DNA from 3 places in the Psychrobacillus sp. FSL H8-0483 genome. Region 3 is predicted to be linked to each of the others. Evidence: riboswitches for the same ligand, from Rfam matches in the RefSeq annotation. Region 3 holds a riboswitch; each other region holds the start of a gene.
What was found. A riboswitch is a leader RNA that binds a small molecule or an ion and turns the genes downstream of it on or off. The one in region 3 is predicted to bind cyclic di-GMP.
Positions count from the first base shown of each region.

Region 1: it holds a riboswitch for cyclic di-GMP, as region 3 does, so the genes downstream of both, MHB48_RS17060 (sensor domain-containing diguanylate cyclase) here and MHB48_RS03645 (hypothetical protein) in region 3, are expected to answer to the same signal.
Region 2: it holds a riboswitch for cyclic di-GMP, as region 3 does, so the genes downstream of both, MHB48_RS17475 (DUF5667 domain-containing protein) here and MHB48_RS03645 (hypothetical protein) in region 3, are expected to answer to the same signal.

Region 1 is NZ_CP152052.1:3,492,117-3,496,767, forward strand. Features, by position in the region: gene MHB48_RS17055 (tRNA-dihydrouridine synthase) at 1-571, opposite strand, end outside; gene MHB48_RS17060 (sensor domain-containing diguanylate cyclase) at 1,284-2,246, opposite strand; cyclic di-GMP riboswitch class I at 2,375-2,459, opposite strand; partial or broken gene MHB48_RS17065 (M48 family peptidase) at 2,710-2,979, opposite strand; gene thiE (thiamine phosphate synthase) at 3,561-4,178, opposite strand; gene thiD (bifunctional hydroxymethylpyrimidine kinase/phosphomethylpyrimidine kinase) at 4,153-4,651, opposite strand, start outside.
Region 2 is NZ_CP152052.1:3,598,460-3,603,110, reverse strand. Features, by position in the region: gene MHB48_RS17485 (endonuclease MutS2) at 1-1,015, shown strand, start outside; gene MHB48_RS17480 (small acid-soluble spore protein H) at 1,114-1,293, shown strand; cyclic di-GMP riboswitch class I at 1,474-1,558, shown strand; gene MHB48_RS17475 (DUF5667 domain-containing protein) at 1,642-3,024, shown strand; gene MHB48_RS17470 (DUF1292 domain-containing protein) at 3,230-3,493, shown strand; gene MHB48_RS17465 (protein kinase) at 3,845-4,645, opposite strand.
Region 3 is NZ_CP152052.1:783,288-787,938, forward strand. Features, by position in the region: gene MHB48_RS03635 (hypothetical protein) at 1-117, shown strand, start outside; gene MHB48_RS03640 (hypothetical protein) at 494-658, shown strand; cyclic di-GMP riboswitch class II at 1,092-1,175, shown strand; gene MHB48_RS03645 (hypothetical protein) at 1,470-1,925, shown strand; gene MHB48_RS03650 (hypothetical protein) at 1,941-2,222, shown strand; gene MHB48_RS03655 (ATP-binding protein) at 2,209-3,903, shown strand; gene MHB48_RS03660 (response regulator transcription factor) at 3,903-4,547, shown strand.

The DNA.
Region 1 (4,651 bases), 1.4 Mb from region 3:
CCGGAATTAGCTCCCAATGCGCATCTACTTGGCTCATTTCCTTTCTTGTACGTAAATGAATAGAAAGGTTCGCAATATCCTGTTTAAAAATATGCGTTAGCCACTCCTCCATCTCATTTACATCGTTATAGCCAAGTCTTGTTTTCACACTTACAGGCAGTCCTCCCGCTTTTGCTGCTTGAATAAGTTCTGCCACAACGTCTGGACGCAGAATAAGGCCACTACCTTTCCCTCTTGTTGCCACATTCGGTACTGGGCAGCCCATGTTAATATCGATACCTTTAAATCCTAGCTCTGCCATGCCAATACTCATTTGACGGAAATATTCGGGATTATCCCCCCAAATATGTGCCACCATTGGCTGTTCATCTTCTGTAAAAATCAAACGGCCACGCACACTTTTCATGCCCTCTGGATGACAATAGCTATCTGAGTTTGTAAACTCTGTGAAAAATACATCCGGTCTACCTGCTTTACTTACTACATGACGAAAAACAACATCCGTCACATCTTCCATTGGTGCAAGTACAAAAAACGGTTTCGGTAAATGCTCCCAAAAATTTTCTGTCATATTTAAATTCAAATCCTCTCATTATGGGTACATAATCAAACGCTCTTCCCAAAATTAATAACTAAAATGTTTCTATTTCTTTAACACTTATGCCATGTTTAATAATTAATAGATTAAGTCCACCGGTATCTAATAAGGTTAGGAATATCTGTGGACATTCCATAAATGTCTGCGAGCTAAAGGTATTAAATCATTTTTAAAGTATAACCTAGCTTCATTAATTTATCTTCACACAATGTCCTCTTTAACGATATTTTCATGTTGAAAGAAAATATCGTTGGCATTTTCACTCTTTTTAATGACATTGTTATTGAACGATATTTTTCGCTAAGGAAGGGTAATCAAAAAATCACGATTTCATTTTATACTTTTGATCAATTTCCTCCCACAATAGTAGCTGATTTATATGGGAAATGTAAAAGCAAAAGCAGATTATTTAGAAGTACATTATCGTACTTCTAAACCATCTGCTTTTTCATTTAACTGTCTAATTATACTTGTACAACCCTAATAATGTATTGCTAAAAAAAACCTCATCAACCCGCATTCCTACGTTGCGAGTTAGAATAAAGTATTGCACATAGTGTTGACATACCACAACACTACAGTTTCGACTTAAGGCAGTACATTATAAATCTAATAGATTAATTTTCTAAATCTGTTCATCTTCTATAAATTAGAAAACCAAACCCCTCTATCTAATATTACCTTTTTATGAGCTAATTAAATTTTGACTCTTTTTCTTATTTTTATCTCGGTACATATTTTTATCGGCTTTAGCTAATAGATTCTCCATGTTTCCTATAGAATGTCCCGAAAAAGCGTACCCCATCGATACTTTGATTTTAATGTCTTTGCTGTTTATATTATACTCACTAATCTTATTAGTGAGCTTTTCACAGTGATATTCAACCTGTTCTTTACTCGGATTTAAAACGATGATTGCAAATTCATCTCCACCAATCCTTGCAACAATCGTATTATCTGAGAAATATTGTTTTAATAGTTTTGCATATTCTTGTATATAAACATCACCTTTTTTGTGACCATAATTATCGTTCATATACTTCAATTCATCCAAATCGCATAAAATAATGGCTATAGATGTATCTAAATGTTTGTTGTATTTCTCCATATTTTCCTCAAAATAGTTTCGGTTGTATATGCCTGTCAAAGCATCATGGCTAATCTGATATTTTAACTCCTGTTGTAGCTTTACCTTTTCAGTAATATCCCTTAAAATCCCTTCTATTGCTACCATTTCTCCATTTTTATATATAGGAGTTGCATATTCCTCGAACCATTTATACTGACCTTTATCATCACTCCAACGTTGTATAAATGGCTTACTATAATCCCCATCCCCATTAATTTTTCTAAACAACACGTCATAATCATCTGGATGGATGAGTTCAAAAATGAGATACGGATTTTGATACCCTTTCTCTACTAATCCCTCTCCTAACATTTGTTCAATCGAAGGGCTAGTATATCTAAATTTATATTTTGGCTTGACTTCATAATAATAGATAAGATCCTTTGAACTTTCTACTAATTGAAAAATTCTCTTTTCATTCTCAAATTTCGTCTTCCATTTAACTTTTTCATACTTTATGTAAATTTGGAGAATTACTATTCCCGCAATTAGACCTAAAGAAAAATATAGTATTCCCATTATCATTACCCCACATTACCATAAAAAATCTGTTCTTTTTGGACAACTTTCATACTTCTCTGTACATTCAATAAATAAAAAAAATAGACTAATCTAATACCATTTAGTCTACTTTTCAATAAACAGAAATCGGTAACTGGCTAACATAGTCTTTCAACTTTAGTCCCTATAGCTTTGCGTATTCACCTTTCGATGAATTTGCCTTGATCTTTCATATATTTATTTTATGAGGTTATAAAGTTTCTTCTAATATATTACATAAATATAATTATAAAGTCGAACTAACATTAGGTCAATATTCTCTATTTATTTTCTTTCATTTCACTTTCCATTCCACTCTTCTCAGCTTTAAAAAGAATTAGAGGCATATTTTTAAAAAAAGAATCTCACTTACCAATGGCACGATTTCTATTTGATTTTATTCTTCCACTACCACCTATTTTCCAAGCAAAAAAGTATGGAAATCTCCTTCTAACACCACATGGTCTTGCGTAATATTTATATCATGATAAATCCTTATTGGATAGGTGTCTCCTAAATAAAGAAAGCTCTCACCATGTTCGTAGACCTTCTCCCATTTGTCCTCTAATAATTGAATAACTCTTTCGTCTGGTGTCCCTTTCGGAGCAAGAACTTCAATATTTCCATAGTGATCCATAGTAATGCCTATGGTTGTCCGCTTTTTATATTTTATATCAAATTGTATTATCTCACCTGAGTAGTTATGTACCATTTCATCACCTGTTGGACATTTAATGCCCATATCCCCTGTAATTTAGAGTCAATCCTTTTCATAAACTTTGGCGAATTTATCGCCTCACTCTTAATAACATTTTTCGTATTGAAATGAAAAAAAAAAAAAACGAAAGTTCGAGAATCTTTTTGATTCTCGAACTTCTGCTCTTTATTTACTCAATTTTAGCAACGCACAGCATTCCACATGTGTTGAGTGTATGTGGCAACACATAAGATGTTGATGGGTTTAAGTAATTGGCTAGGTTCTTGCTATAGTTGATCCTAGCTTTTTATATTTATCTTCATATATCATCTGGCGTATATTAATAAGATTAACGATTGGAGATGATAAAAATGGATCTCATTTTATGGATGACTGTTTTGCCCGGTGCCTTTATTGCAATATTTGCTGATAATAGAAAATGCAAAAGAAAAAAGGTTAAACTTTTCCAAATCTACTCGATTTCTTGATGGATTTACAATTACATAAAATTCCCAATATTTGTACATCCTACTAGAAAAATAATGAAGTTACATGTTTCTAACAAATTGTATTTGCATTAACAGAGAAAATTCACATTAAATTTCGCTAACAGTCTTCCAAATATCTTCACTTAGACTAATGGCAGAAACAACTGCAACACCATCAGCCCCGGCTTGACGTACGATACTACTGTTTGATGGTGAAATACCACCAATTGCTACAATGGGGACGTTCGGATAGTCGGTTCTCGCTTTCTTTAAAAATGCAACCCCTGCTGGTGGTTTTGCATCTTTTTTTGATGATGTTTCAAAAATGGGTCCAATCCCAACATAATCTGCACCATTTAAAACCGCCTTCTCCAGTTCTTCCATTGTATGCACCGAAACACCGATGATTTTATTTTCTGCACGCTTACGAAACAGTTCAATATTTAAATCATCCTGACCAACATGAATCCCATCAGCATCAAGCTTTAAAGCAAGCTCTACATCGTCATTTATTAAAAATGGCACTCTGTAATCGTGACATAATTTTTGGCATTTACGTGCAAATTGTACATAGGCATCCCCAGTAAGTGCATTTTCACCCTTTTCTCTTAATTGAAATATCGTAATACCGGCTTGTAATGCGGCTTCTAGGACAACTAATGGATCACGTTGACAATTAATCGTACCCATAATAAAATATTTATCGAAATTCAGCGACATACACATCACACTTCCCTTCAAACTGACGATAGGCAAAATGATTCGTTGGACCAAAGCCATGCCCAATATTTAGTGGGTTGCTGATCGCTAACTGGACAAATTTTTTCGCTTCCAAAACGGCTTCTTGCAAGGATTTTCCTTTTGCCATTTCTGCTGTTAATGCGGCTGAAAATGTACAGCCTGTTCCGTGCGTGTGTTTTGTTTCAAATCGATTCGTTTTTACGAAATAAGGAACCTCCCCTTTTATAAACACCGCATCAACCGCCTTGTCACCAGCTAAATGACCACCTTTCATAACCACACATTGTACGCCAAGAGAGAGAATATCTTGAGCAGCTAGGAAAAGTTCTTGTTCCGTATGAATAGCTCGACCACTTATGACCTCTGCTTCTGGTATATTCGGTGTGCAAACCGTTGCAATCGGTAGCAGTTTATTTTTAAGAGATTGTATCGCCTCTTGTTGAAGCAAGCTCGCACCG
Region 2 (4,651 bases), 1.3 Mb from region 3:
TATCCAATTGAAAAATTGTAAGCATCCTCTTTTGTCAGGAAATATTGTGCCATTAGACTTTGAGATCGGAAAAGACTATCGTAGTTTAATTATTACGGGACCTAATGCTGGTGGTAAAACGGTGGTACTGAAAACAATTGGAATACTAACACTAGCCGTCATGTCAGGTTTTCATATTGCAGCCGATCAAGGTACGGAAATAGCAGTTTTTGATAACCTATTTGTTGATATTGGAGACAATCAAAGCATTGAAAATTCACTCAGTACTTTTTCCTCTCATATGAAAAATATCTCAGAAATTATGAGTGCATCATCGAATAACACACTTCTTCTTTTCGATGAAATCGGAAGTGGTACTGAACCCAACGAAGGCGCTGCTCTAGCTATTGCCATCCTCGAAGAATTTTATCAAATGGGATGTATAACAGTTGCGACAACTCATTACGGGGAGATTAAACGTTACTCCGAAATTCATAGTGATTTTATGAATGCTGCTATGCAATTCAACAGTGAAGTATTAGAACCAATGTATAAATTATTAATCGGTAAGTCAGGAGACAGTAATGCACTTTGGATTTCTAAAAAAATGAATTTACGTGATAAGGTACTGCAAAAAGCACAACATTATATAGACAACAAGAATTATGACTTAGACCGTGTAAAAGAAAGTAAGATAAAAAGGCTAATACAGAATACTCATAAAGAAGAAGCAACTTATGAATTCGAAGTGGGAGACAGAGTAAAACTCTTAGAACAAAATGATTTTGGAATTGTATATGAGAAAAAAGATAACCTCCATAATGTTTTAGTATTCTATAAAGAAGAAATGGTAAAAGTGAATGCAAAAAGGTTGAAACTAGAAGGAAAAGCAACCGATTTATATCCAGAAGGATACGACTTGAATTCTTTATTTATAAGTTATAAAGAACGAAAATTTCAACATGACATGGATAGAGGATCAAAAAAAGCATTGAAACTAGTTTCGAGAGATATAAAGAAAAGGCTTAGTGAATAGTGTATTTGTTATAATTTAGCACTATTGCTGGGGTTGAGTATATCCAAGGAATTTTGGGGAAAGAATAAGTATTGAAAATGAAAAAGGAGGTAGCTTCAATGAATGCACAACGAGCAGAAGAAATTGTTTTTTCAACAGATATGATTAATGTAACCTATAATGGAGAAAATATTTATATTGAGCACGTGGATAAAGATAAGGGATTAGCGACTATCCATTCCCTTGATGAACCAACTAATAAACAAAGTGTTTCAGTAACAAGCTTATATGAACAGTAATTTAGTCATGAATTTTCCTCTTAAATAGAAACATTTAATATTGCGCCTCATTGTTAGAGACAAACTAACATTAGAGGTGCAATTTTTTATGATTTCTAAATCAGAAAATTATGGTAAAAAAAGATAGATATCTATTATCTAGTAATATATAATTATCTTGATAGGACAGGCATTTGTCCTATTCGAAAAAGGCAAATTCATTGAAAGATGAAGACGCAAAGTCTCAGACCTAACGCCGAATGGTTATGGTGGCTGGACTGCCGAAGAATATGAATGATAACTAAAAAAGGTTTAATTCACCATTCTTCCTTGTATTTCTATTTTAAATAGGAGAGAGGAGTTTTTTTTATGTCCATTTTTAAAGAGTTTCGAAACGGTGTATTGACACCATTGGTTGTGGCATTCTTGGTGCTTGTTGTAGGAGTCAATCCTTCATTTGCGGATACGAATGATGCTTCAACTTTAGTTGTGGAAGGTGCAGTAGTAGAATCCGAGGTTACTGAAGAAGAATCAATAGTAACGGAAGAAACAGAAGAAGTAGAAGAACCTGTATTATTACCAGGAGATTTTTTCTATTTTCTTAAAACACTACAGGAAAGTGTGCAGTTGGCTTTCACATTCGATGAAATGAAAGAAGCAGAGTTACTAGGAGCATTAGCTGAAGAACGAATTCTTGAAGCAACGGCATTATTTGAGCAAGGCGATGAAGAGAAAGCAATCGAAACACTTCAATTAGCGATTGATCAACAAAATGAAGCGTTATCTAAGTACGAAGAAACAGACTCTACTGAAGTAGTTTCGGATGAAGATAGTACTACGAATGAAGAAGGTACGGAAGAAGCAGTTCCAACCGAAGAAGATGGTACAACGGAGGAAGACGTTGCCATAGAAGACGAGCAGGAAGAAGATTCTATATATACTGAACTTGAAATAAAATTCTCATCAAATCTTCTTGCTTTACAAGCTGCTTTCGAAAAAGTAGAAAATCCTAAAGCAAAGGAAGCACTTGCGAAAAATGTTTTAAAAGCTCAGGAAAGATTGGTTAAAAAGATTGAGAAGAAGTTAGCGAAAATGGATAAAAAGTCAAATGAAGAAACAATAGAAAATGAAACTACCCAACCTGTAGAACCGATCAAAGAAGGAGAGTCTGATGCTACAGTTTCTGAAGAAGAAAAACCAACAGAAACAGCGACTGAAGTAGTTCAAGAACAGGGAAATGTGGTAAACGAAGACTCGACTAAAAAAGGTGAAACTGCTTCAACAGTAGTACTACCTAAAGTCAAAGAAATTAAGACACCTGTTACACCAAAAGTACATCCAGCAGTAAAAGTGGAAGATAAGAAAGAAGACGCGGAAGTAAAACAAAAAGAAGTAGCTAAAGCGGAAGAAAAGAAACAAAGAGCAGAAGCAAAACAAAAAGAAGCAGTAGCTAAAGCGGAAGAAAAGAAACAAAAAGCGGAAGCAAAACAAAAAGAAGCAGAAGCTAAAGCAGAAGAAAAGAAACAAAGAGCGGAAGAGAAACAAAAAGAAGCAGCAGCTGAAGCAGAAGAATCGACTAAAAAGACTGAAGAAAAGAAACAAGAAGCGGAAGCAAAACAAAAAGAAGCAGCGGTTAAAGCGGAAGAATCAGCCAAAAAGGCTGAAGTAAAACAGCAAGAAGCCGAGAACAAACAACAAGGAAATAAAGACAAAGAGAAATCTAATAATGGGAAAAAGGACAAGGAGGAATAAATTCCTCTAACAAACACGATTATAAGTGAATAACGGACTGTATGATGCAATCCATCAGCATAAAAAGAGTCAAACTTTGATATAATATGAAGGTTTGATTCTTTTATTTTTGCTAAAAAACCTGTAATGTAAGATAATTCGTATGTAGGTTTAAAAGGGAAGTTTGAAGATATTATTTTAGGAGGAGATTGGAATGGAAGAGAATTTGGAGAAAATTGAAGTTGGTGCAATCATTACAGTGCTAGATGAAAACGACCAGGAGCAAGAAATGGAAGTGCTAGGATTGTTAACTGTCGATGGAGATGAATATGCTGCTGTCGGTTTTGTAGAGGATATACAAGGAGAGTCAGAAGAAGATATTGATGTATTCTTTTTCCGAGTGGAAAACGATGGAGAATTATCTTTTATAGAGAGTGACGAGGAATTTGAGAAGGTTTCTGGAGCTTTTAATGAAGCAGGAGAAGCGTAATAAGCGATAGAAAAGAGAGGGGGAATTATTCTCCTCTCTTTTTCATATAGAATTAGGACGATAAGATGAAAAAAGTACGGAATAGTAAGTTTTATCGTCAAACTATGTTAGAATGAGCACAATAAAAAAGATGGGGAGAGGTAAAATGTTTAAAAAAATATTGAAACAAATCAAGCAACTTTCCCAAGGTAGCAGCGAGCGAAGACATGGTCATTATCGTCGAAGTAGCAGTAGTGACCGACGAGGAAGTTATTACAAACGTAGTAGCAGTAGCAGCAGAAAAAGTTATAAGCGATCACCACTGAGTGGAAGTAACTACTACAAACGCAAGGGGAGAAGTAGCAGTTAATCCTAATGTAGCCTTTCGTCTGCTTGAAGTGCAGCTTGAACATCAGCTGAAATTTCGCTAATAGTTGAATAAGATTCCTTCACTTGTAGGAGTCTTTTCAGCAAATGAACGGTTTCTTTTTTTATCGTAAGCTCTTCCGTCCAAGGGAGAGCTTTTTTATTTTTGGAAGGGTAAGTTGTATAGAGTAAATATAATAGGATTTCTCCTAAATCGTAGTGGTCCTGCTGTTTCATCTCGTAGGAACTTGCTGAATCCATGGAGATTCCCTGCTTCGACAAACCAAAGTCAATCAAAAAAGGTTGGCCGTCTTTTAGTAAAATATTTGGGATACGTAAGTCCCCATGGTAAATATCCTTGCTGTGCAGATAGTCGATTAATTTCAGGAGATCAGCAATAAGTTGTAAAGACTCTTTCTCATTAAAAGATACCCTCTTAAGAAATATTAAGTCTTCCAGATTGTCTCCTTCTATGAAATTCATGACATAAAACAAATACGCGTTATTGAAAAAAGTATCCATTAATACTGGCATATTTTTATGATTTGTCGAACGCAAAACAGCTATTTCATTTTCAAACAAAGCAACCTCTTTTTTGTTGTGATGCTTACTTGGACGAAGCTGTTTCAGCCCTCTGATTTCGTTCGTCTTTAAATCCTTACAGCGGTAAAAAATACCGTAGCTTCCGGTTCCGATCACCCTTAAAACCTCGTATCGATCGTTCAGAACTTTTCCTTCTTTAATAGGTACATCTACAAAAAACTGATAAATTTTTCGAATAGAACGCAAAATAGAAACTTTTCTCACCTCGTT
Region 3 (4,651 bases):
CAGCCTAGCACTTCGACAAATATATTTTTTCTGATATTATTTGGAACTATACTTGTGGCAAGTGGAATTGTGTTGATGATCATCAGACATTACAGACGGATGAAGATAGCTCAATAGACACTAAGATGTCAAAAGGCTGATCAGTTACAGGGGAACTTTTGAAAAGCTGCCTATGCATGGCGTATCGTGCATTGGCAGCTTTTCCGTTTTTCGTAGACTACGGTGAATATGAGATGGATAAAAATATCCTTTATTAGCTTTACAGCAGGATAACTTGTTTGTAGGAGGTGAAGCATTTTACTGAAAAAAATAGCTGTGATTTTGCTGGTGATTGGATTGTTTTTCATTAGATACGCCGGTGTGTATGCTTTAAAGCAAGGTGTTGTTCTCTATACAGGGACTGTTTATCCCGGTAAAATGATCAAATTCTGTTATCCAGACATGGGATACCGTTTTTACAGGACTGGACAAACTGCAAAATGGTGATACGATCATCGTAAAAATGCAGCATGGTAACTTTACATATGCCATTGTGGATGAAAATAACACAACCGTCATCGGTTCTACAGCACCGGAAGGAATGCTTACTTTATCCACATGCTATCCATTCGGGAATATTGGAAACGCGCCAAACCGAAGTGAAAAGAAAGGTGGGTAAAACTTGCACTACAACAAAAGCCTATACCCTTTTCTTAACCTCCAGCTTCTTTCTTCCCTGATTAAGATAAATTAATAGATGAACTTGAAACAGCTCTAAGGGACTTCTTAGAGCTGTTTTAGACTGTAGAAAAGCGAAATTTACTTGAATCTTACAGTCTATTATTAATAGAACAAGGTATTGTTATTCAAATAAGTTCTTGAAATCAAAATGAGCCCTGTTGTCTATTTAATTTTTCCAGGAAAAATTAAATAACTAATACATGCCTACAATCTGTGCAGTAGAACTGAAATTTTTAAAAATTTGAATATTACAAATACAAAACAAAGGTAGACAATCCCTTCCGTTTTCCGACAAAAATAGAACCTACAAAACCGCGCAAAATGACGTTAAAATTGGTGTAATTTGGCTATACTGAATTCTGTAAAGTAATAAATATTTCGGAAACTGTGAAGTACGACCTGTATTTGGGCACCTGGGACGTATGGAGTTATTGGTGCAACCGGCCTGATTAAACTTGGACATTTTGTTCAATTTAATTAGGCCTTTATTATGTATTCAGGAGGAAACGTATTGAAACTGATGTTTGTTCAATCCGCACTTTTTGTATCCATGATTTTACTTCTATTGCAGAGCACTAGTTTACAACTGCAGAAATAAAAAGTGATGCAACAATAACCATGGTTTTAGAGAATAGCGCACTTGTTGCAATAACTTATGGGGAAAATAAGACACTTAAGGTCACAAATAATACTGATAAAACCATTAAAAAATTGAATTAATGGGGGAATCAGTAAAAGAGATTGTTAATATGGAAGAATCAGATTCCGATGTCATGGCAGGAGAAATAAAAGAATTTGCTTTAACTGGTAGTCCTAAGGAGTTAACAGGCAAAGTTATTAAAATAACAGCAAGTTGGAATGGAGGCAGTGCAGAAATTACATCCATGTTTCCGAAATTCGCAGAAGATAAAATGCTTTTAGTACTAAATGAAGAAGAAAAATATTTAGGGTGTGAAAAAGAGAAACATTCAGAACTAGGTGAAGAAGTAGAAGTTCCCAAAATAGATGAAGGAGATAAGACTCCAGTATTATGTGAAGAAGAAAATGCTCCACACCAAGTTGAAGAAGTGCTTCCGGTATTAGGTAAAGAACAAACTGTTCCAAAAGAAATTGGGAATCAACTAGAACTAGACTTAATAGAAATACATTCAACTCCAAAAATTACTGAAGAACCAATTACACCAGAAATTGCAGATGTACAATAAAAGGGGAGAGCAAAATTGGGAGGAATCTTTGCTAATTTCTATAGGGAAAACAATACGAAACTTACTTTCATCCTATTACCACTGCTAATAGTATTTGTTGCAATATCTGTCTATTCTCTGTCGCGACCTGTAACAACTACTAACCAAATCAATGGTAACACCTCTCAAATTGAGACAGTCTATGATTACAAGGCGACAATTACACCAAATGTCCTATATCAAGTAGAATCCATTCGAAATAGAAGTCGAAGTGCGAACAAAGGTGCAGAAAGTGATCCAGCTTATGCACTGGACTAGTCAAGTTTATTCTTTCATAGAAAAGAATCCTTCCAGCAAACCGCATCTGGTGCTTGTTTATCGATATATTTCACTTATCTTAACTTCTTGCTTTTTTTTGTTAGGACCGCCCCAATCGCCATTTGTTTTTAAAGTCGGGTTGGTTGTATCACTTGGTGTAGCAGCTTGGATCTTAACGGACTTACAAAGAAAATATGTAGGGAATAGTAAGGTATTAAAAACGATTGTCTTAACCGAAACAATTGGTTTGACTTTATTACTCATCCCTACAGGTGGTATTGAAAGTCCGTTTATATGGTATGCGCTGAATCCTGTATTGGCAGCTGCAAGTTTTCTAACGCCTTTGTTCTGTTGGGGAGTATTGACCTTCTATCTAAGTAGTGCGACTTTCATTGCTTCTTCTCTATTCCGCATAGACAATATGGTAACGATTTTAGAAGAAAATTCTTATATTTATTTAGTCTGTTTATTAATTACATTGCTTGCAAGTTTGTTTTTGGGTCTAACGAAGGAGCTAGATGCAAAAGCTACTGAACTAATGCTCGTAAATAAAAAACTGTCGGAATCAAATGAAATGTATGAGAATACGTTAGAGCATATCATGTCTTTGTATCACTTAATGGATAACTTTTCAGCCGATAAAAACCCTGAAAAGTTAACAACAGATATCACATCTTCTTTAATTAATTGTACGCAAAAAGAATCTGCATTCTTTTGGTTAATAGATCTCCATAAACAGAAAAGCTATTTAGCAAATACAACGAGTATTCTAAACATGGAAGAGGAACTTAAGAAAGACTGGCACAATATTAGCCAAAAGAAAGAATCATTTATGGACAAGATTCACGATGAATACTTTTGGATGAAAGTAATTAGAACTTCTAAAAATGTTGGTGTTGTAGGAATTAATGTCAGCAGTTTCAGTGAAGTAAGAGATACTTTCTTATTAAACCGGACATTTGAGTTTATCGCAGAGCTCAGTGAAATCATGCTCGAGAGAATTCATATGGATAAAATGATGGATCAGCTAATCATTATTGAAGAGCAAAATCGTATAGCCAATGAAATACATGACAGTGTTTCTCAGAAACTATTTGGAATCGTCTACTCATTGCACAGCTTACAGAATAAAAGTCGGAATATTTCGAAAGAAGAGTTAAATAGAGAGTATCAATTTCTATCAAAGATAGCGAATTCGACCATAAAAGAACTAAGAGCAGCTATTTACCGACTAAGCTCAGTAAAAAAAGGAGATAAACCATTTCTGGTACTCCTAAAAAATTATTTAGAAGAGTATGCCAAGCTGAATGACGTGAGAATTGACTATCAAATAGAGGGAGATGAATCCTTCATTCCTCACGATCTAAAAACTGGACTCTATCGGGTCATTTGCGAGGCATGTGGAAATGCAGTTAGACACGGGAAATGTCATGTGATGGAAATAAGAGTTTCTTTACTAGAAGAGAAGACATTAGTAGTAATCCAAGACGACGGGATTGGAATTAATTTGCATAAACAGGAAGAAAAGAAGGAAAAAGGAATAGGCCTCTTTAATATGAAAAGTATTGTAAATTCGTTTAATGGAACATTCTCGATAGAAGGGATACCAGGTATGGGAACAAAAATACAAATTGATATTCCACATGTAAAAATGCTAAAAAAACAAGAGGTGCTAGGATAATGAAAGTAGTTATTATTGATGATCATCCTTTAATAAGAAAAGGTCTAAAATCATTATTTTCGTTAGATGGATCAATGGAGGTACTTGGTGAGGCAACGAATAGTAGGGATGCCTTAAATCTTTTAAACATGGTCAAACCTGATATTGCGATAGTGGACCTTCGATTAGGGGAAGAGTCAGGCCTAGAACTTATAAAAGAGGCAATTCGAAAAGGAATCGTGTGCAAATTTGTTGTGCTAACTTCATCAGCAGAAGAAGAAGACTTTAAGCTAGCAAAAGAAATAGGAGTAGACGGTTACTTGTTGAAGGAAGCCCTTCCGGAGGAACTTTTACATGCTCTATCCATGATTAGCAAAGGAAGAAAATATTACGATCCAGGAGTACTCGATTTAGTGATGAAATCAAACACATCTCTCCAAGATGATGAGCATATCGAACAGTTAACCCCAAAAGAGAAGGAAATACTAATAGAACTAGGCAAAGGTCATTCCAACAAGGAAATCTCCAAGACCTTATATATCACCGAATTCACCGTGAAAAAACACGTAAGCCAAGTATTCGCAAAACTAGGTCTAGCCGACAGAACCCAAGCAGCCTTATACGCCAACGCAAAAGGTTTAGTCAAGTACGTCATAAACTCATAAAAGAGTGTTTTGTTGCAGAAGTGTTACTGGTGCCTGGCACCAGTAACACTTATGTCATAATAGAGGAAGTCCTGCGAAGAGAAATCTTTGTGGGACTTTTTTGG